DNA from 4 places in the Rhodovulum sp. BSW8 genome. Region 1 is predicted to be linked to each of the others. Evidence: riboswitches for the same ligand, from Rfam matches in the RefSeq annotation. Region 1 holds a riboswitch; each other region holds the start of a gene.

Region 1 (4,588 bases):
CGTAAGGGTCGAGGCGTCCGGCCAGATACTGGTAGGAGACATCGGCCGTGAGCCGCGGCGTCACCTCGCTGCTGACGCCCAGCAGAAGATCGTGGAGCGGCACGCGGTCGAGCCGCTCGCCCTTCCAGCGGACGTCGGTATAGGTGTAGCTGCCGTAAAGCGCGATGGCGGAGGTCATCTCGTGGCGGCCGGACAGTTCCAGGCCCTGGCTGCGGGTGGTTCCGTCGAGCTGGCGGTAGCAGCCCCAAGCATAGCTGCAGATGGCGGGGTCGGCTGCGCCATAGTCGATCTTGTCATCGATTTCCGCAAAGAAGGCGGTGGCCTTCAGGAACCCGTCGCCCGACAGGCGCTTTTCAAGCCCGATGTCGAAGCTGGTGCTGGTTTCGGGGTTGAGGTCCGGGTTGCCGACCGTGTCGCCGGTAATGGTGCCGTAAAGTTCGTAAAGCGCGGGGACGCGATAGCCGGTGCCCAGAGAGGTGCGGAAGATCAGGTCGGGCTGGAGCCGCCAGGCCAGCGCGGCGCGGCCGGTCACCTGATCGTCAAAGCTGGAATAATTATCGTAGCGCAGCGAAAGCGACAGATCGATGTCGTCGGTCGCGGCCTGGCGAAGCTCTGCAAAGAGCGCGCGGTTGATGACCGAATAGGTCTCGCCGTCAAGCGTGGCCTCGTCCTGTTTCCAGTCGGCGCCGAAGGAGAGGTCGGTCCCGGCCGCCAGAGAGGCCGTCCCGAGATAGCTGGCGGCGCGGCTGGTGCCATCATAGGAGGACGTCCCGAAACTCGAACGGTAGCTGCGCTCGGTCTGCGTGCGCGCCAGCGACAGTTCGTTGTCGACCGTCCCGATCGCGAATTGGGCGAAGGCGCGCAGGCCTTTCCGCGTCGCCTCCGATCGGGTGATCGGGTTCGTGTCGGTCGCGTCGCTGTCATAGTCCGAGTTTCCGTCGGAATAGAATCCCGAGAAGCCCAGCCGAAGGGTGTCGGTCAGATCGTAGGCGGCATTGAGCGAGACCGAATCCTCGTCGAAGCCGTCCGCTTCGTTATTGCCCGACAGGGTCGAGAAGCCGTCGGTTTCGACATGCGAGATCGTGGCCGACACTTCGCCGCGTTCGGTCTTCTGGCCAAGGCTCAGACCGGCAGAGTAGCTGCCATAGGTGCCGGTTTCGACCGTCGCCCTCCCCGAAAAGCCCAGTTTCTCCGGTCTCCAGGTGGTGATGTCGACAACGCCCGCGATGGCATTTGCCCCGAAAAGCGCGGATTGCGAGCCCTTCAGCACTTCGATCCTGGAGGGCAGGCCGGCGGTCAGGGTGCCGAAGTCGAGCGCGGCAGGGGTGCCCGACGGGTCGGCAAAGTCCATTCCGTCGATCCGGGTCGCGATATAGCCGTTTCCAAGCCCGCGAATCCGAAGCGTGGCGGTCTGCCCGAGCCCGCCATTCTGGGTGATCGACACGCCCGGCAGGGTGGCAAGCGTCTGGCCCAGATTCTGTCCGCCCGCTGCAATCTCGCCGCTCTCGAGGGTCTCGACCGTCGCACCGGTCCGGTTGGTGGCGATGGGCGTGAGGCTGGCGCTGGCAGTGATCTCGTCCAGCATCAGGCTGGACTGCACCTCCTGCGCCAGGGCGGGCAGGGGGCTCAGCGCGGCGAGGCCGAGCCCGAGGCAAAGGGTGGGTCTTGTCATGTCGGTTCCGTTCCGGTCTCGGGAACCGCCGCGGCGGGCGGTCCGTCCTGTCATGGGGTCCTTGGAAAGACATGCCTTCCGCAGACGGTGATGCGTCACCACTGCGGATGGTCCGCCGCCTGCGCCGCGCCCCGCGGTCAGGCTAGGTGATCGCCCTGGCAGGTCTCCTGGCTTGCGGGTCCTCGCTTGGCTGGCCTTCCCGGGGAGGACCCCCAGTGGCACGATCAGCCGCGCTCGCCGCTTACAGTTGCGGGGGCAGCCGCGGAATTGACCCCATGAAGGCCGCACCGCGTTCCCTTTTCATCGCCCGTTTCCGGGCGAACCAAGACAAGTTTCGGTTAATCCGGGCTCCCGGCCCTGTCAAGCGGCGCGCTCCTTGCGGCCGGTCCGGTCGCGCGGCAGAGGGCGAGGATCGCGGGAAGCTCTTCGCTGGGGCTCAGAAAAAGCGCGGCGTCCCGGCCGTGGGCGACACGCACCAGCAGAAGGTTCGACGGCGCGGGCGCGCGCAGGATCGCGCAGGTGGTCCCGGGGCCGTCTCCGGCGGCTTTGGTCATCGCGCCGAGCCCGAGCCCGGTGAACCCGGTCAGCCGGTGGGCAAATTCGGCATCGCCCTGCATCGCGACAATCTGGCCCTCGCGCAGCCGCAGCCCGGCCGTCGCCCGGGCGAGACAGGTGCCGACCGGATCGGGCGGCGGCGTGGCGGTCTCTCCGGCCTGGTCCGGGAGGGGCTCGGGTGCGGGGGCGCTGGCCGCAGGCGCGGTCCAGCCGCGGTCTGCGGCCGCGCGCAGAGCCTCGACCGAACAGCCGGCTTCGGTCGGATCGACCCGGTAGGGAGGGCGGCTCGCGGCGACCGACAGCTCGGCCGCCTTGGCGACGAAGGGGCGGACCCGGCCGTGAAAGGCGGCGATCAGGGGCTCGGCGGGATCGCCGGTGGCCTCTGGCGGCTCGGCCGGGATCGGCGCCGCGTCCGCTGTGACCGGCCCCGTGCGGCCCACCCGCAACAGGCGGCGGCGGGCCGCCAGCAGCCGGATTTCCTGACCGGCCCCGTCGCCGATGGTCATTTCGCGCGGCAGGATCGTTTCCGAAATCTCGGTCAGCAGCACCTCGACGATCCCGTCCACGCCCCCGGGCACCGTGCGTTCGGCGGCGGCCTCGGCGCCCCTCAGCTTGGCCAGCGCGGCGTTGAGACGCTCGAGCCCGGCCATCTCAGCGGCCCCGGTCCTGCGACCCGCCGGCCGCAGCGGCCGGGGGCGCGGCATCGACGATCTCGACGATTTCGGCCATTGTGGCGCGCATGGCGGCAAGCGCGGCCGCGATATCGGCCTCGCCTCCGATCACCGCGCAAAGTGCCTCGTCCGGGTCGCGCGGCGCCCGCACGAAAAGCTCGAACCGGCCCTCGTGCAGCAGCACCGCCTCGGGGGGCGCCTGATCGGTCCCGAACACTTCGGTCGAGGCGGCGGCGGCCTGCCCGCCCAGAAGCAGCGCTCCGCGCAGACAAAGCGCATCGTAGAATTCCTGGGGCTGAGAATGCTCGGCCTCGGCCCGCAGCACCAGCCGCGCCGACAGGTCAACGAATGCGATCACCCGGCAATCGGGAATCGCCCGTCGGAGCGCCTGAATGGTGACCGTCAACGGCATCGTGCCCGAGTTTATCCGAATTTCCGGCGGCGGCCACTGGCAATAGCGCACGGGCCGGGGGCGTGGGCGACGGGGCGCAACGGAACTGGGCCGCGCGCCGCGCCAGGTGATGGACCGGGCGATGGACCGGGCCGTGCGCCGTCAGGCCGCAGGCGGGCTGGCGCCCGGTCTTTGCGCGCGCACCGGCCGCGGGCTTCGGCTGCGGCTTTCGTCGATCTGCACCCGCCGCGGACGCACGGGCATGCCCGCCCCGCCGACGCGCCAGTCGGGGTCCAGCACAACCGGCGCCTCGTGATCGTTTGCCGTCGCGCCCAGCCGCCGCAGCACCTGCAGCAGCGCGCGGCCAAACTCCCCGGCGCCGCTGGCAGCCCAGCGCGCCGGATCGTCCTGCGCGTCCAGCGCATCGGTCAGGGCGATCGGGCAGACATCGGCAAAAAGCCCCTCGGTTTCGCGCCGCACCCGGCGCAACACCCGGGTGCGGTCGCGGTCGGTCACCAGCTTGTCGAACCGGGTCAGCAGCAGCAGGCTTGTTTCGCCCAGCCGGTCGGCGAACATGTCCCAGACGGCGGCTTCGGACTGGCGCCAGGCCTGGGTCGCATGGCTGCACCAGATCACCCCGTCGGCAAGGCTGATGGCGCTTTCCCAGACCTCCGAGCCCATGTTCGGGTCCGAGATGCCGGGCATGTCGATCAGGTCGCAAAGCTTGAGGATCTCGGCTTCGGCATGGATCTGGATCAGCCGGGTCTCGGCGGGGGAAAGTCGGGGAAGGTCGGCCATCTCGACGGGTTCGATGCGGCCGAAGCGATCCTCGCGCCAGGCGGGGGCGGAACCGTAGGAGAGGCGTACCGGCGGCAGCTGGGTCGCGGTTACCTTCACCGGCAGCGGCGACTGGCCGATCAACAGATGGATCAGCGTGCTTTTGCCCGCGCTGAATTCGCCCATCAGCGCGAGGCAGGGCCGTGCCCCGGGGGGCAGATCTGCAAGTTCCGGGTGTGCGGCGATGGCGGGAAGGTGCGGGCGAACCTCGACCGGGGCGCGGGAGGGGCTTGGACCGGCGTCGGCCGCAAAGACGTCCTCTTCAGGTTCAAATTCAGCGTCGGCCTCGGGCGGTGCGGCCTCGGCCGGGGGGGCAGAGGCGTCCGTCTGAGGCGGTTCCGTGCTCCCGTGCGGGATCTGCTCCGCACCTGTCTCGACCGCGTTGTCCGGATCTGCCGCGGGACGGTCAGAGCTGGCGTCGGCGTCGGGCGTGGCTTCCAGGGCGTCGGACCGGTCCCGGCC
Region 2 (4,588 bases), on a different contig from region 1:
TCTGGTCGGCCCCGGCCACCATCGCGCTTTACGGCATCAACGGCTGGCTGATCGGGCAGGAGCGCACCCGCGCGGTTCTGGCGATCCAGCTCTGGATGAACGGGCTCAATGTCGGGCTCGACCTGCTTTTCGTGCTGGCGCTGGGCTGGGGAGTGCCGGGGGTGGCGCTGGCCACCTTCCTGGCCGAATGGTCTGGCCTGGCGCTGGGGCTCTGGTTCTGCCGCGACGCGTTTCGCGGCACCGCCTGGCGGGACTGGGCGCGGGTGTTCGACCGGGTGCGGCTGCGCCATATCGCCGGGGTGAATAGCGACATCCTGATCCGGTCGCTGCTGCTGCAGGGGATCGTGCTGTCCTTCCTCTTCCTCGGGGCGGGCTTCGGCGACGTGTCGCTGGCGGCCAATCAGGTGCTGCTGCAGTTTCTGAACATCACCTCCTATGCGCTGGACGGGTTCGCCTTTGCCGCCGAATCGCTGGTCGGTCAGGCGATGGGCGCGGGATCTGTGCTGGCGCTGCGCCGGAGCGCGGTGCTGACCAGCCTCTGGGGCCTGCTGTCGGTCGTGGTTCTGGCCGCGGTCTTCGCCGGATGGGGCGGGGTCCTGGTGGATCTGATGACCACCGCGCCCGAGGTGCGGGCCGAGGCGCGGGTGTTCCTGCCCTACATGGTGGCCGTCCCGGTCGCGGGCATCGGCGCCTGGATGCTTGACGGCATCTTCATCGGCGCCACCCGGACCGCGGACATGCGCAACATGATGGTGATCTCGGCCGCGATCTATGCCGCCGCCGTGGCCCTGCTGTTGCCGCTTTTCGGCAATCACGGGCTCTGGCTGGCGCTTTTGCTGTCCTATGTCGCGCGCGGCGTCACGCTGGGGCTGCGCTATCCGGCGCTCGAGGCGGTGGTCCGCCGCCGCCAGGCGGCCTGACGGCCCGATGCCCTCGGGCTAGAGGATTTCGTCCTCGTCAAACAGCGGTTCGGCCGCGACCTCGCTGGCCCAGGTGCCGATCCGGTCCTCGGCCCGGTCGGCGGCCGCGATCGCGGCCAGATGAAAGACCGCGTTGCCCTCGTTCACCACCGGCAGGATGGCGCGGCCGACGATGATGCCGGGTTCCGAGGCGCGGATCTCGGCCTCGATCTCGCCGAACGGGTCCGAGACCATCGCCAGCAGATCGCCCGCCTCGACGACGTCCCCTTCGGACCGGTAGGTGCGCAAGAGCCCGCCCTGCGGCGCCCTGAGCCAGCGCGACACCCGGCAGTCGAGCGGCGCGCGCCGCGCCTTCGGCACGCCCTTTGCCGGGATCATGCCCCGGTCGAACATCACCCGCAGCACGCCCGACAGCCCGGCCCTGACCGCCACCTCGTCGAAGCGCAGCCCCTCGCCGCCTTCGTACAGCAGCATCTGCACGCCCATCCGCGCTGCCGTCTCGCGCAGCGAGCCATGCCGTGCCTCGGAGGTCAGCACCACCGGCGCGGCGAAGACCCGCGCCAGCCGGGCCAGCTCGGGATCGTCCGGCACCACGCGGACCTGCGGCAGGTTCGTGCGATGGACCGCGGCCGAATGCAGGTCGATGCCGATTTCGCAGCGCGCGACCACCTCGTCGACCAGAAGATGCGCCAGCCGCGAGGCCATCGAGCCGCCCGACGACCCGGGAAAGCAGCGGTTGAGGTCGCGCCGGTCGGGCAGGTATCGCGACAGGTTGAGAAAGCCGAAGGCGTTGACGATGGGAATGGCGATCAGCGTGCCGCGCAGCGCGCCAAGCGCGGGCAGGCTCAGCAGCCGCCGGACGATCTCGACCCCGATCACCTCGTCGCCATGCACGCCCGCGGTCACGAACATCGCGGGGCCGGGGCGGCGGCCATGCACGACATGGGCCGACATGGTGACGGGGGTGTGGTCCGAAAGCACCGACACGGGCAGGTCCACCGTGCGGCGGGTGCCAGGCAGAACGGTTGCGCAGCCGAGCGTGAAGCCCTCTCGCGGGGTCATCTGGCGTCTGGGGAAAGGGACCTCATCGTCACGGGATAGCGCCGTGCCGGGGGGGCTGGCAAGAGCCACGGCGCGTCGGGCCCCCGGGGGACGCATTGACAGTGGCGGGCGCGGTCCCCATTGATGAGAGGCGTTCTGGTGCTCCCGCAAGGGAGTGAAAAGGGAAGCCGGTGCAAGTCCGGCGCTGCCCCCGCAACTGTCAGCGGCGAGCCCCCGCCCCGAGCCGCCACCGGCCCCGGCATCCGCCCGGCCGGGAAGGCGGGCGGATCGGCCGAGACCCGCAAGCCAGGAGACCTGCCAGCGCGCCGAACCGCCCCCGGGCGGCGGGTCCGGAGGCCGGGCGCATGTGCCATGCGCCCCCTGCCTGTCGGCCCGCAGATGCCCTCGGGGCCAGCGGCCGCGGTTCGCCTGCGATATGGGGCGCGGCCTTCACCTTGTCCCTGACCGGCCCGGGGCGGGCCCGGCCAGGGGTGCCGACCGGAAGGAGTTGCGCCGTGCAACCCAAGGATCTGACCTCGAACGAGGCCTTCAAGGGCTTCACCAATACCCAATGCCCGTTCCTGCCCTGCCATCCGGGCGTCGAGCGCGAGTTCAACTGCCTGTTCTGCTACTGCCCGCTGATCGCCTATGAATGCCCCGGGCCGTATCAGGTCTACACCGATGCCAACGGGCTGACCCGCAAGGACTGTTCGGCCTGCACCTTGCCCCATGACGGCTACCGGCAGTCCTGGGGCTTCATCCAGCGCTGGCTGGAATATCCGCAGCCCTGGTCGGGCAAGCCGCAGACCGACCCGCCGATGCGCCGCCCGCGCCCCCAAGGCGACGGGACCGCCGACTGACGCTGAGGGCGACCGGCCCGGACCGCTTTGACCGCGCCGGTCCCATTCCTGGTCGGGATGGGGGCGAGACATGGCTCAGGCATCGTTCCGGCGCGGCGAGGACCCGCTTCGGGCATGGTTTTCAAGAATTCGCCGCATTCCTTGCTGCATCGCGGCAGCGGCCTTAATCAAACGGCAAGCTTTATTGACGACATCTGCCGCCCGGGTCGTCAGCGGGGGCGGGGGCCTTTTCGCGCAACATCCGGGCCGAAGGGCAGACCGTGGCATATTTCCGATCCGACAAGGACCATCCCTATCTTCTGGCCGAGCTTGCGGCCGAATTCCGCGCCATCGGCCGGTCCTTGCCCACGGCGCCCGTCCAGCTTGCCGAAACCGGGGCATTCAGCGTGGGTTACGACGGGCCCAACAATTTCCACGTGATCCCCAACGCCTATTTCCCGGCGTACTTTGCCTGGATGAACGACGGCGATGACACGATCACCGGTGGCTGGGGCGCTGATGCGCTGTTCGGCAATGGCGACCGCGACCGGATCTGCGGGATGGGAGGCGACGACACCCTGGTCGGCGGGGACGACGATGACGTGCTTTATGGCGGCGACGGTGACGATGCTCTGTTCGGGGGCGGCGGCAACGATCTTCTGGTCGGCGGGGCCGGGTCCAACCTGCTGAGCGGCGGCGACGGCGACGACGTGCTCGATACCCGCTTCGGGTCGCAGCGTGACCCGGGCATCAGCGACTGGGCCGCGTTTCGCGCGGGCAAGCTTGCCGCAGGCGATGTGCTTTTCGGGGGCGCGGGCAACGACACGCTGGAGAGTTCCTATGGCGATGACCGGCTTGACGGCGATGCGGGCAACGATGTGCTGCGCGGCTGGGACGGCGACGATCGGCTGGAGGGGGGCGCGGGCGACGACCGGCTGACCGGCGACAATGGCAAAGACCGGCTGGTCGGCGGCGACGGGCGCGACACGCTCAGCGGCAATCTGGGCGACGACACGCTGGAGGGCGGTGCGGGCGAGGACCGGATCGAGGCGGGAAACGGCGATGATGCGATCGACGGCGGGGCCGATCGCGACGTCATTTACGGCGGCAATGGCAGCGACCAGATCATGGCCGGGTCCGGCAATGACTGGGTCGATCCGGGCGCGGGCGACGATGTGGTGATGCTGGGAGCGGGCGACGATTTCGTGGCCGCCATCGACGACTTCGGGCGCGGCAACGACCAGATCCATGGCGGGGCGGGCAATGACTGGATCCATGGCGGGCGCGGCGACGACCTGCTGAACGGTGGCGCCGGGCGCGACCTGCTGATCGGCGGTCCCGGCGCCGATATCTTCGAGTTTCGCGGGGCCTCCGGGGGCGACACCATTGCCGATTTCGGCCCCGCCGACCGGCTGCATATCCAGCAGGGGATCAACGGGTTGGGCCGTTTCGATGCCGCCGATCTTGGGGCACGGATCACCGCGACGCCGGTCGGCAGCTATCTCGATCTGGGCGAGGAGAACGGACTCTTCTTTCTGGGAGTGACCGGCCACGCCCTTGGCGACATGCTGGAAACCCAGATGGTCTTCCTCTGAGGCGCCGCCGTCCCGGCGCCTCTGCCCCTAGAAATCCAGAGAGTTCCGTTCGCGGTAGCCCTGCAGGAAGCTTGCCAGCCGCTGATCGGTCGGGTGCTGGAAGATCTCGCGCGGGGCGCCTGCTGCGACCAGCTCGCCGCGCTCCATGAACACCACCCGGTCGGCGACATGGGCGGCAAAGCCCATCTCGTGG
Region 3 (4,588 bases), on a different contig from region 1:
GCATGGCACGCGGATGTCGCTCGGCTCGGTCCTGATGAGCCTGCTTGGCATTCTGGCCATCGCGGTACCGGTCGGGGCGGCCGCCGGCTATCTCGGCGGCCGGGTGGATCAGGCGCTGATGCGGATCTGCGACGGCATGATGACCTTCCCGACGGTGGTGCTGGCGCTCTTTCTGATCGGAGCCCTCGGCACCGGCCTTGCGAATGTGGTGGTGGCCATCGCCGTGTCGCATTTCCCCTTCTATGCGCGGATCGTGCGCGCGGTGGTGCTGACCCTGCGCAATGCCGATTTCGTCCTGGCGGCACGGCTGTCCGGAGCGGGACGGATCCGGGTCTTTATCGATCACCTGTTACCCGCGATCGCGGCGCAGATCCTCGTGCTGGCCAGTCTCGATGTCGGGCACATGATGCTGCATGTCTCGGGCCTGTCCTTCCTGGGCCTCGGGGTCGAAACGCCCACCGCGGAATGGGGCGTGATGATCGCCGACGGGCGACAGTTCGTGTTTTCGCAGCCAATGCTGATCGTGCTGCCGGGGCTGTGCCTGTTGATGGCGGTGATGGCCTCGAACATCCTCGGCGACGCGCTGCGCGACCGTCTCGACCCCCACCACCAGTTCGGGCATGACCACTGATGCGCAAAGCCGAGACCCTGACGATCGAGGATCTTTCGGTGGCCTGGCAGCACGGGCCAAACAGCCACTGCCTGGTGCGCGCCGTAAGCCTGACGCTTCGGACGGGCGAAGTTCTGGCGCTGGTCGGCGGCTCTGGTTCGGGCAAATCGATGACCTGTGCCGCAACGCTTGGGGTGCTGCCCCAAAGCGTGAGCTGCACCGGCGGGCGGGTGCTGATCGACGGGCAGACGCTCCCGCCGCAGGCGCTTCGCGGGCGGATCGTGGCCTCGGTGCTGCAGAATCCGCGCTCGGCCTTCAACCCGGTCCGCAGCATGGCCGATCACGCGCGCGAGGTCTTGAGGGTGGCCGGAGTCGACCCCTCACAGCATCGGCGCGCCATCCTGGACGCCTTTGCCGAAGTCGGGCTCGACGATCCCGCGCAGGTCGCGACGCTCTATCCGTTCGAGATGAGCGGCGGTATGCTGCAGCGCGCGATGATCGCTCTGGCGCTTCTTTCGGGGGCCCCGTTTCTCTTTGCCGACGAGCCGACCACGGATCTCGATCTGGTGGTGCAGGCCCGAATCCTGGACCTGCTGGACAGCCTTTCGCAACGGCACGGACTTGGGGTGCTGATCGTGACCCACGACATGGGCGTGGTCGCACGGCTGGCCCATCGCGTCGCAGTCATGGACGCCGGAGAAATCGTCGAGACCGCCCCGGTCGACCGGATCTTCATGGCGCCCCGCCATCCTGCCACACGGAACCTGGTTGCGGCCCATCTGAAACTCTACGAGATGGAACCGGCATGACTGCGCTTCTGTCCGCCGAGGGCCTGTGCAAAAGCTACACCCGCCGATCGCTGATCCGCGCCCAGGCGCCGCGCGAGGTGCTCGGCGGCGTTTCCATTGCCGTCGCGCCTGGCGAAAGCCTTGCCGTGCTGGGCCGGTCCGGCTCGGGCAAAAGCACCTTGATGCGGCTGCTTATGGGGCTTGAAAAACCAAGCGCGGGACGCGTGTCGTTCCGGGGCCAGGATCTCCAGCATCTGGATGCGGCAGGCACCCGGAACTTCCGGGCATCGGTACAGATGGTGTTTCAGGACTCGATCGGGGCGGCGAACCCAAGGTTCCGCCTCGGCGATATCGTCGCCGAGCCGCTGCGGCATCTGACAGCGCTGGACAAGCGGGCTCGCACCGCCAGGGTCGCCGAGCTGCTTGCCTCTGTGGGGCTTTGCCCCGAAGACGCTCGCAAACACCCCTCGCAGGTTTCCGGCGGGCAGTTGCAGCGCGTCTGCATTGCCCGCGCGCTGGCGACCGATCCGGCGCTGCTGGTGCTGGACGAGGCCGTCTCGAACCTCGACATCCTTCTGCAAGGACAGATCATCGACCTGATCCGGTCATTGCGGACCCAGCGCGGCATGGCGCTGGTGTTCATCACACATGATCTGCGGCTGGTGCGGCTCCTGTGCGAGCGCGTCGCCGTGATGGATGCGGGGCGCATCCTCGAAACCGGTCCTGTCGACCGGCGCCTTCAGTTGCAGAGCCGTGCCGGCCGAGCGCTGCAGGACGCTATCCTTCCCGCCTTGCCGAAGGCCAAAGGCATGCATGCGGGCGCAGGCCTCGAGGATGTCAACGTCGGCTGAAAAACGGACCAGGTCCGGGGGGCGTTACCCGGCCTGGCCGTTGCGCGACGGCAACCGGTCCCTCGCCCGGCGGCGCTTCGCCTCGCCAAATCGCAGCCCCGACGCCCGGCACCTTGCGTCAAGCCTTCGAACTCTCTCGAAATTTCATAACCTGTATGAGAGAATTGCATTCTGATGCGTCTTGACAGTCCCTGTCCCAAACAGCACCTTCGCGGCTGTTCAGGTGCCGCAGGAAACTGCGGAGAATAGGGAATACGGTGCGGCGCGAGCCTTGTGACAAGGTCGGCCAAATCCGGAACTGCCCCCGCAACTGTAAGCGGATGGCCTGCCCGAGATGCCACTGGCGCGACACCGTGCCGGGAAGGCTGGCGCTGGCGAAGATCCGCATAGTCAGGAGACCTGCCTGAACCGCTCACCTGTTCCGATCGCGGGGTGCGTATCGGGCGCGGCTCTTCCGTCATGGTGACTTCCGTGCGTCCTTTGCTTTTGCAAATGCGGCGTCAATTCACTCCGGGTTGCGGTGCCTGCCGCAAGCCGTCCAAAAGGCATACCCCGATGGCGAAAGACAGCCAGACATCCTGCACATCCCGCCGCGTCACCTATCGCGCCGATCACGTCGGCTCGCTGCTGCGTCCGCTTGCGGTCCGGAAATTGCGCGCCTCCGCGGCGCCGCCCGAGGAGCTTCGCGCAGCCGAAGACGAGGGCATTCGTGGCCTCGTCAAGCTTCAAAAGGACGCCGGCCTCAAGGTCTTCACCGATGGCGAGGCCCGCCGCCAGTTCTGGCACTACGATTTCATGGGCATGCTGACCGGGCTGGACATGAAGCCCTCGAACCGCAGCCTGCCGTTCAAGACCGATCACAAGACCCCGCCCATCGAGGCGCATCTGACCGGGCCGCTGGATTTCCCCGCGGATCATCCGATGCTTCAGCATTACACCTTCGTGCAGGACCTCGTGAAGCCGGGCGAAGGCATCGCGAAAATCTCGATCCCCGGTCCGTCTGCATGTCATTTCCGCATGGTGCCCGAGAACATCGAGCACAAACCCTATCTGGATCAGGAACTGATGTTCCACGACATCGCCGCGACCTACCGGAAGGCGGTCCAGGCGTTCTACGATGCGGGCTGCCGCTATCTGCAGCTTGACGACATCTTCTTTGCCTATCTCGGAGATCCGAAACAACGCGAAGAGCGGCGGGCAATGGGACAGGATCCCGAAGAACTGGTTCTCAAATACGCTTGGATGCTGGAAGAGGCAATCAAGGACCGCCCCGCCGATCTGCTGATCGGCATGCACATGTGCCGCGGCAACTTCCGGTCCTCGCATGTGGCCGAGGGCGGGTATCACTATGCCGCCGATGCGATTTTCAACCAGACATCCGTCGATGTGTACCTGATGGAATACGACACGGAGCGCGCGGGCGGGCTTGAGCCCTTGGCCAAGCTGCCCAAGGGCAACAAGCGCGTGATGCCCGGGTTCATCACCACCAAGACGGGTGAACTGGAAACGCCGGACTGGCTGCGCCGCAAATACGACGAAGCGTCGAAATATGTCGACATCGATCAACTGGGCATCGCGCCGCAATGCGGCTTTGCCTCGACCGAGCATGGCAACACGATCACCGAGGATGACCAGAAACGGAAACTGGAACTGGTGGTCGAGACCGCCCATGCCATTTGGGGCGAAGACTGAGCCATGAACATCTTCCGTTTCGTTCTGGCAGCTGCGGCCTTCGTCGTGGCCTTTCCGGCCATGGCCGACATACTGAAGCTCGCGCATTTCGTGCCGCGCCCCCTCCACTGACCGCCGCCATCGTCTCGCCCCTCACCAAGGGGCGTGGCGGATTCCGGTTGAATAGCCCCGTGTGTCGTTGGCGTCTTCTTCGCTGATTTTGAGGCAAGGAGGCCAGGAGGCCAGGATGGGCAGCAGCAGGTTCAGCGATGCGTTCAAGCGGGACGCGGTCGCGCAGATCACCGAGCGGGGCTGCCCGGTCAGGGACGTGTCCGAGCGTCCCGGGGGCAGCCCGTATTCGCCCTGCGCCTGGAAGAGGACGTTCGCGAAGGCGTCATCGGCAGGGGCAGAGACCCGCCAGGAGGCGCGGCGGGACGTGTTCGACGACATCGGGATGTTCTGCAACCCGAAGCGCAAGCACGCGCGGACCGGAATGCCGTCGCCCCTCAAGTTCGAGCGGCAGCAGAAACTGAGGCATGAGGGCGTCCAGGACACTCGGGGCCATTCAATGGCGCGATGGGCAACAGGTCCACACGTGACCAGGGAACGCGCCGAACCTGTCCCCAGAATCTGGGGAGGAACCTGTGGGTAACCCGCTGCAAACCCCA
Region 4 (4,588 bases), on a different contig from region 1:
GGTCTTCGACGCCGAGATGCCGGGGCCGAACCAGATCCGCAAGCCGCGTCAGGAACACCGTATCGCGCCCGAGATGCTGCTGGTTCCGCACAAGGGCCAGATCACCGAAGCGGGCGTGCGCGCCAATGTCTCGGTCGCCATCGAATACCTGGCGCAATGGCTGTCGGGCCGGGGCGCGGTGCCGATCATGAACCTGATGGAAGATGCCGCGACCGCCGAGATCAGCCGCGCCCAGATCTGGCAATGGATCCGGCATGGCGCGCGCGTGGCGTTGACCGCAGGCGGGGACCGCAAGCTGGATGCCGACTGGTTGGGCGCTTTGGTGCAGCAAGAAATTGCCGCGATCCTCGACCGGCTGGGCCCGACCGGGTTTCACCGCGGCCACTATGCCTCGGCGGCGCGGCTTTTCCAGGACGCCGCGACCGCCGACACCCTGCCCGACTTCATCACCACCCCGGCTTATGCCGTTCTGAATGCGCTCGACTGATGGACCCGATCCGTATCCTCTCCCCGTTTGGCGGGCCCTTGCCCGAGGACTGCCCCTCCCCCGCCCCTGCCCCTGCCCCTGTCGCTGCGGCCCCGCTGCAACGCGCTCCCCGAAATCCGAACACCGATCACGTCGAAAGGAAGAATCATGACCAAGAGAAAGACCTATTCGGAGCTCCGTGCAGAGGTCCTGTCCCGCTACCCCTCCGGTCGTTCGTCGAGTGGGGTCTCGGTCGATGACATCGTGCAACTGAAGCTGCAAAACAGCTTCGACACCCATCTCGACATCGCTCGCGAGATGGCGACCGTGATGCGCGCGGACATGGCGGCCTATGACGCCGACCCCTCGAAATCGACCCAGTCTCTGGGTTGCTGGTCGGGCTTCCATGCCCAGCAGATGATCAAGTCGGTCAAGCGGCTGCGCGGGTCGGCCAAGGGCGTCTATGTCTATCTGTCGGGCTGGATGGTCGCGGGGCTGAGGAACCGTTGGGGCCACCTGCCCGACCAGTCGATGCATGAAAAGACCGCCGTCGCGGACCTGATCCAGGAGATCTATACCTCGCTGCGCCAGGCCGACGAGGTGGCGTTGAACGATCTGTTCAAGGATCTCAAGGCCGCGCGTGCCGCGGGCGATGCTGCCGCCGAAACGGCCGCGATCGAAGCCATCGACACTTTCGAATCCCATGTCGTGCCCATCATCGCCGACATCGATGCGGGCTTCGGCAACGAACACGCGACCTATCTGCTGGCCAAGGAACTGATCAAGGCGGGCGCCTGCTGCCTGCAGATCGAGAACCAGGTCTCCGACGCCAAGCAATGCGGCCACCAGGATGGCAAGGTCACGGTCCCGCGCGAGGATTTCATCGAGAAGCTGCGCGCCTGCCGTCTGGCCTTCGAGGAGCTTGGCGTCGACGATGGCGTGATCGTGGCCCGGACCGACAGCCTTGGCGCGGGCCTCACCCAGAAGGTGCCGGTCAGCCAGCAGCCGGGCGATCTGGCCGCCGACTATATCAAGTGGCTGAAGACCGAGCCGATCACCGAGGAGAACCCGATCCGCGAGGGCGAGCTGGCGCTTTTCCGCGATGGCGAATTCGTGCGCCCCGCGCGGCTGCCGAACGGGCTTTTCCCCTTCCAGGAGGGCACCGGCCGGGCGCGGGTGGTCGAGGATTGCATCGCCTCGCTGACCCAGGGCGGCGCCGATCTGTTGTGGATCGAGACCGACACCCCCAACGTGGACGAGATCGCCTCGATGGTGAACGAGATCCGTCAGGCCGTGCCGAATGCCAAGCTGACCTACAACAACTCGCCCTCCTTCAACTGGACCCTGAACCTGCGCAAGCAGGTCCGCGCGCAATGGCTGGCCGAGGGCACGATCTCCGAAGACAGCTATCCAAATGGCAACGAGCTGATGAAGCCCGACTATGACGAGACCGATCTGGGACGCGAGGCCGATGCCCGGCTGAAGGCCTTCCAGACCGACATCTCGACCCGGGCGGGGGTGTTCCACAACCTCATCACCCTGCCGACCTTCCACCTGACCGCGAAGTCCATGGACGAACTTTCCCGCGGCTATTTCGGCGAGGACAAGATGCTGGCCTATGTGGCGACCGTGCAGCGCGAAGAGATCCGGCGCGGCATCTCGGCGGTCAAGCACCAGCACGAGGTGGGGTCCGACCTTGGCGACACGTTCAAGGAAATGGTCGGCGGCGAGCGTGCCCTGAAGGCGGGCGGCTCGGCCAATACCATGAACCAGTTCGCGGCCGAATAGACCCGCGTTGAAACCCGGCGGCCGGGCCCCTGGGGTCCGGCCGAACGTGTTGTCGCAGAGACAGGTTTCCGTCGACACGGGGCAGCCCTTGCAACTACCATGGCGCCAGATGGTGTCCGCGTCTTTCACAGGCGCGGCTGAAAAGGGAATGCGGTAGCGGGGGCGACCCCAAGGCCGCGGCTGCCCCCGCAACTGTATGTGGCGAGCGGCTCCGGACATGCCACTGGGCGAGACGCCTGGGAAGGCCCGGAAGCGCAGAGACCCACGAGCCAGGAGACCTGCCATCTGCTTGGTGTTGACACGGGCGGGGTGCCCCGGAGGACACGGGCAAGGGACCGGGATGCGCCGCGCGCCGCCTGGGTTTCCGCACCCGGCCGCGGCCCCTCCCGCCCCGAGCGGAGAAGACGTGGGTGCGGAAAGACGAGCTTCAACGGACTGACGCCGAAGGCCGGCTGTTCCGAATTGCCTATGCAAGCCGGACCCGGGACGATCTGCGGCTGCCGGACCTTCAGGCCATCGCCGAGCAGGCGGCGGCGCGAAACCGGCAAAGCCGGATCACGGGGGTCCTGCTTTTCGGGCAGGGACAGGTCCTGCAATGGCTCGAAGGTCCGGCAGCGGCGGTCTGTGCCGTGATGGGGGCGATCCAGCGCGACCCGCGCCATCAGGGCGTGAGTGTTCTCAGTGCCGGCTGGATCGACGCGCGGCGTTTTCCCGACTGGTCCATGCAATTCCTGGATGCCGGGGAAAGGGCCGGCAGCGTGGTGCCGCTGGCCGTATCGCCGGACAGGGGGGCGGCCGCACGGGTCTTCGACGGCGCCGCGGTCCGGCACTGGGCCGACCGGGACCCCGAGGGGATCTGCACGGCGCAGGGTCTGGCGGCGCATCTGGCACGGTCGCCCGAAGAGAGCCTTCCGCCCATCCCGGAGCGGTTTCTGGGCTGTCCCCGCGCCCGCGCAGGCCTGGTGGACGAGGTCTGCCGGACTCTGGGGCAGGGCTGGATGGACAGTCGCTATTCCGGGTTCGAAGTCACGCTGGCGACCGTCCGGCTGAACCGGCTCATGCTGCTCGCGGGCCGACCGGCCGACCCACGCGAGGCGCGCGCCTCGGCCGTCGTTCTGGCGCCCGACCGGTGTTCGGAACTGACCGGCGCCCTCATGAAGACCGATCTTCTTCGGTCGGCGGGGTATTCGGTGCGCTTGATCGCCTGGGCGCGCGTGACGAGTCTCAGATCCAGCCTGAGGGGAACCGGCAATTGCCCCATCATCATTTATGGCGGACGGGTCGGGATCGACAGCCGGGACGCGAAACGGGCCGCCGCGATGGCGGACTGGCTGCGCGCGGACTATCCGGGGCGGACGATCCTGATTGGCGGCCGGTCGGCCGGCCCGCTGTCGGAATGGCCGGACCGGCTGGCCTTTCACTCTCAGGGCGGGCATCCGGTCGCGGGAAAGCCCATAGACTGGCCGGCGTTGTCGGCACTGGCCGCGGACCCGGTGGCCGCGCTGGCGCGCTGACCCGAATGCGGGACGGCGCGGCCCGCTTGGGACCGCGCCGCCGGTCTTTGGTCATTCGGCGGCAAGCGCCCCCTGCCGCACCCCTTTCGCGGCGGCGACAAGATTGGCAAGAGAGGCCCTGACCTCGGGCCAGGCGCGGGTCTTCAGACCGCAATCCGGGTTCACCCAAAGGCGCTCGGCCGGGATCGCCTTCGTGGCCTTCGCCAGCAGCGCGGTCATCTCCGCCTCGGACGGGATGCGAGGGCTGTGAATGTCCCAGATCCCCGGACCGATCTCGTTCGGGTAGTCGAAATCGCCGAAGACCTGCAGAAGCTCCATGTCGGACCGCGACGCCTCGATCGAGATCACGTCGGCATCCATCCGGGCGATATGCTCGATGATGTCGTTGAACTCGGAATAGCACATATGGGTGTGGATCTGGGTGTCGTTGCGCACCCCCGAGGCGGTCAGCCGGAAGGCGTCGATGGCCCAGGCCAGGTAACCGGCCCAGTCCGCACGGCGCAGCGGCAGCCCCTCGCGCAGGGCCGGTTCGTCGATCTGGATCGCGGGCAGCCCCGCCGCCTCAAGGTCGCAGACCTCGTCGCGGATCGCCAGGGCAATCTGGCGGCAGGTCCTCTCGCGCGGCTGGTCGTCGCGCACGAAGGACCATTGCAGGATCGTCACCGGCCCCGTCAACATGCCCTTCATCGGCCGTTTCGTCAGCGACTGGGCAAAGGCGGACCAGTCCACCGTCATCGGCGCGGGCCGCGACACGTCGCCATAGATCAACGGCGGCTTCACGCAGCGGCTGCCATAGCTCTGCACCCAGCCATGCCGGGTG

The links. Region 1 has a riboswitch for cobalamin ahead of DSD19_RS18230 (TonB-dependent siderophore receptor). Riboswitches for the same ligand answer to the same signal wherever they lie in the genome.
Region 2: linked by a shared signal. The riboswitch ahead of DSD19_RS16215 (cysteine-rich small domain-containing protein) and the one ahead of DSD19_RS18230 (TonB-dependent siderophore receptor) in region 1 are both predicted to bind cobalamin.
Region 3: linked by a shared signal. The riboswitch ahead of DSD19_RS07175 (5-methyltetrahydropteroyltriglutamate--homocysteine S-methyltransferase) and the one ahead of DSD19_RS18230 (TonB-dependent siderophore receptor) in region 1 are both predicted to bind cobalamin.
Region 4: linked by a shared signal. The riboswitch ahead of DSD19_RS06935 (BLUF domain-containing protein) and the one ahead of DSD19_RS18230 (TonB-dependent siderophore receptor) in region 1 are both predicted to bind cobalamin.

The regions. Positions count from the first base shown of each region.
Region 1 covers NZ_QNVX01000050.1:84,648-89,235, forward strand. The annotation lists gene DSD19_RS18230 (TonB-dependent siderophore receptor) at 1-1,672, opposite strand, end outside; cobalamin riboswitch at 1,812-2,014, opposite strand; gene DSD19_RS18235 (hypothetical protein) at 2,011-2,877, opposite strand; gene DSD19_RS18240 (hypothetical protein) at 2,879-3,256, opposite strand; gene DSD19_RS18245 (dynamin family protein) at 3,452-4,588, opposite strand, start outside.
Region 2 covers NZ_QNVX01000044.1:36,607-41,194, reverse strand. The annotation lists gene DSD19_RS16225 (MATE family efflux transporter) at 1-920, shown strand, start outside; gene DSD19_RS16220 (succinylglutamate desuccinylase/aspartoacylase family protein) at 939-1,982, opposite strand; cobalamin riboswitch at 2,102-2,299, shown strand; gene DSD19_RS16215 (cysteine-rich small domain-containing protein) at 2,477-2,821, shown strand; gene DSD19_RS16210 (calcium-binding protein) at 3,082-4,395, shown strand; gene DSD19_RS16205 (amino acid ABC transporter ATP-binding protein) at 4,423-4,588, opposite strand, start outside.
Region 3 covers NZ_QNVX01000009.1:87,238-91,825, reverse strand. The annotation lists gene nikC (nickel ABC transporter permease subunit NikC) at 1-631, shown strand, start outside; gene DSD19_RS07185 (ATP-binding cassette domain-containing protein) at 631-1,419, shown strand; gene nikE (nickel import ATP-binding protein NikE) at 1,416-2,249, shown strand; cobalamin riboswitch at 2,454-2,671, shown strand; gene DSD19_RS07175 (5-methyltetrahydropteroyltriglutamate--homocysteine S-methyltransferase) at 2,805-3,941, shown strand; partial or broken gene DSD19_RS22265 (transposase) at 4,168-4,281, shown strand; partial or broken gene DSD19_RS22260 (IS3 family transposase) at 4,333-4,467, shown strand.
Region 4 covers NZ_QNVX01000009.1:35,211-39,798, reverse strand. The annotation lists gene aceB (malate synthase A) at 1-487, shown strand, start outside; gene DSD19_RS06940 (isocitrate lyase) at 635-2,254, shown strand; cobalamin riboswitch at 2,348-2,555, shown strand; gene DSD19_RS06935 (BLUF domain-containing protein) at 2,665-3,768, shown strand; gene metE (5-methyltetrahydropteroyltriglutamate--homocysteine S-methyltransferase) at 3,820-4,588, opposite strand, start outside.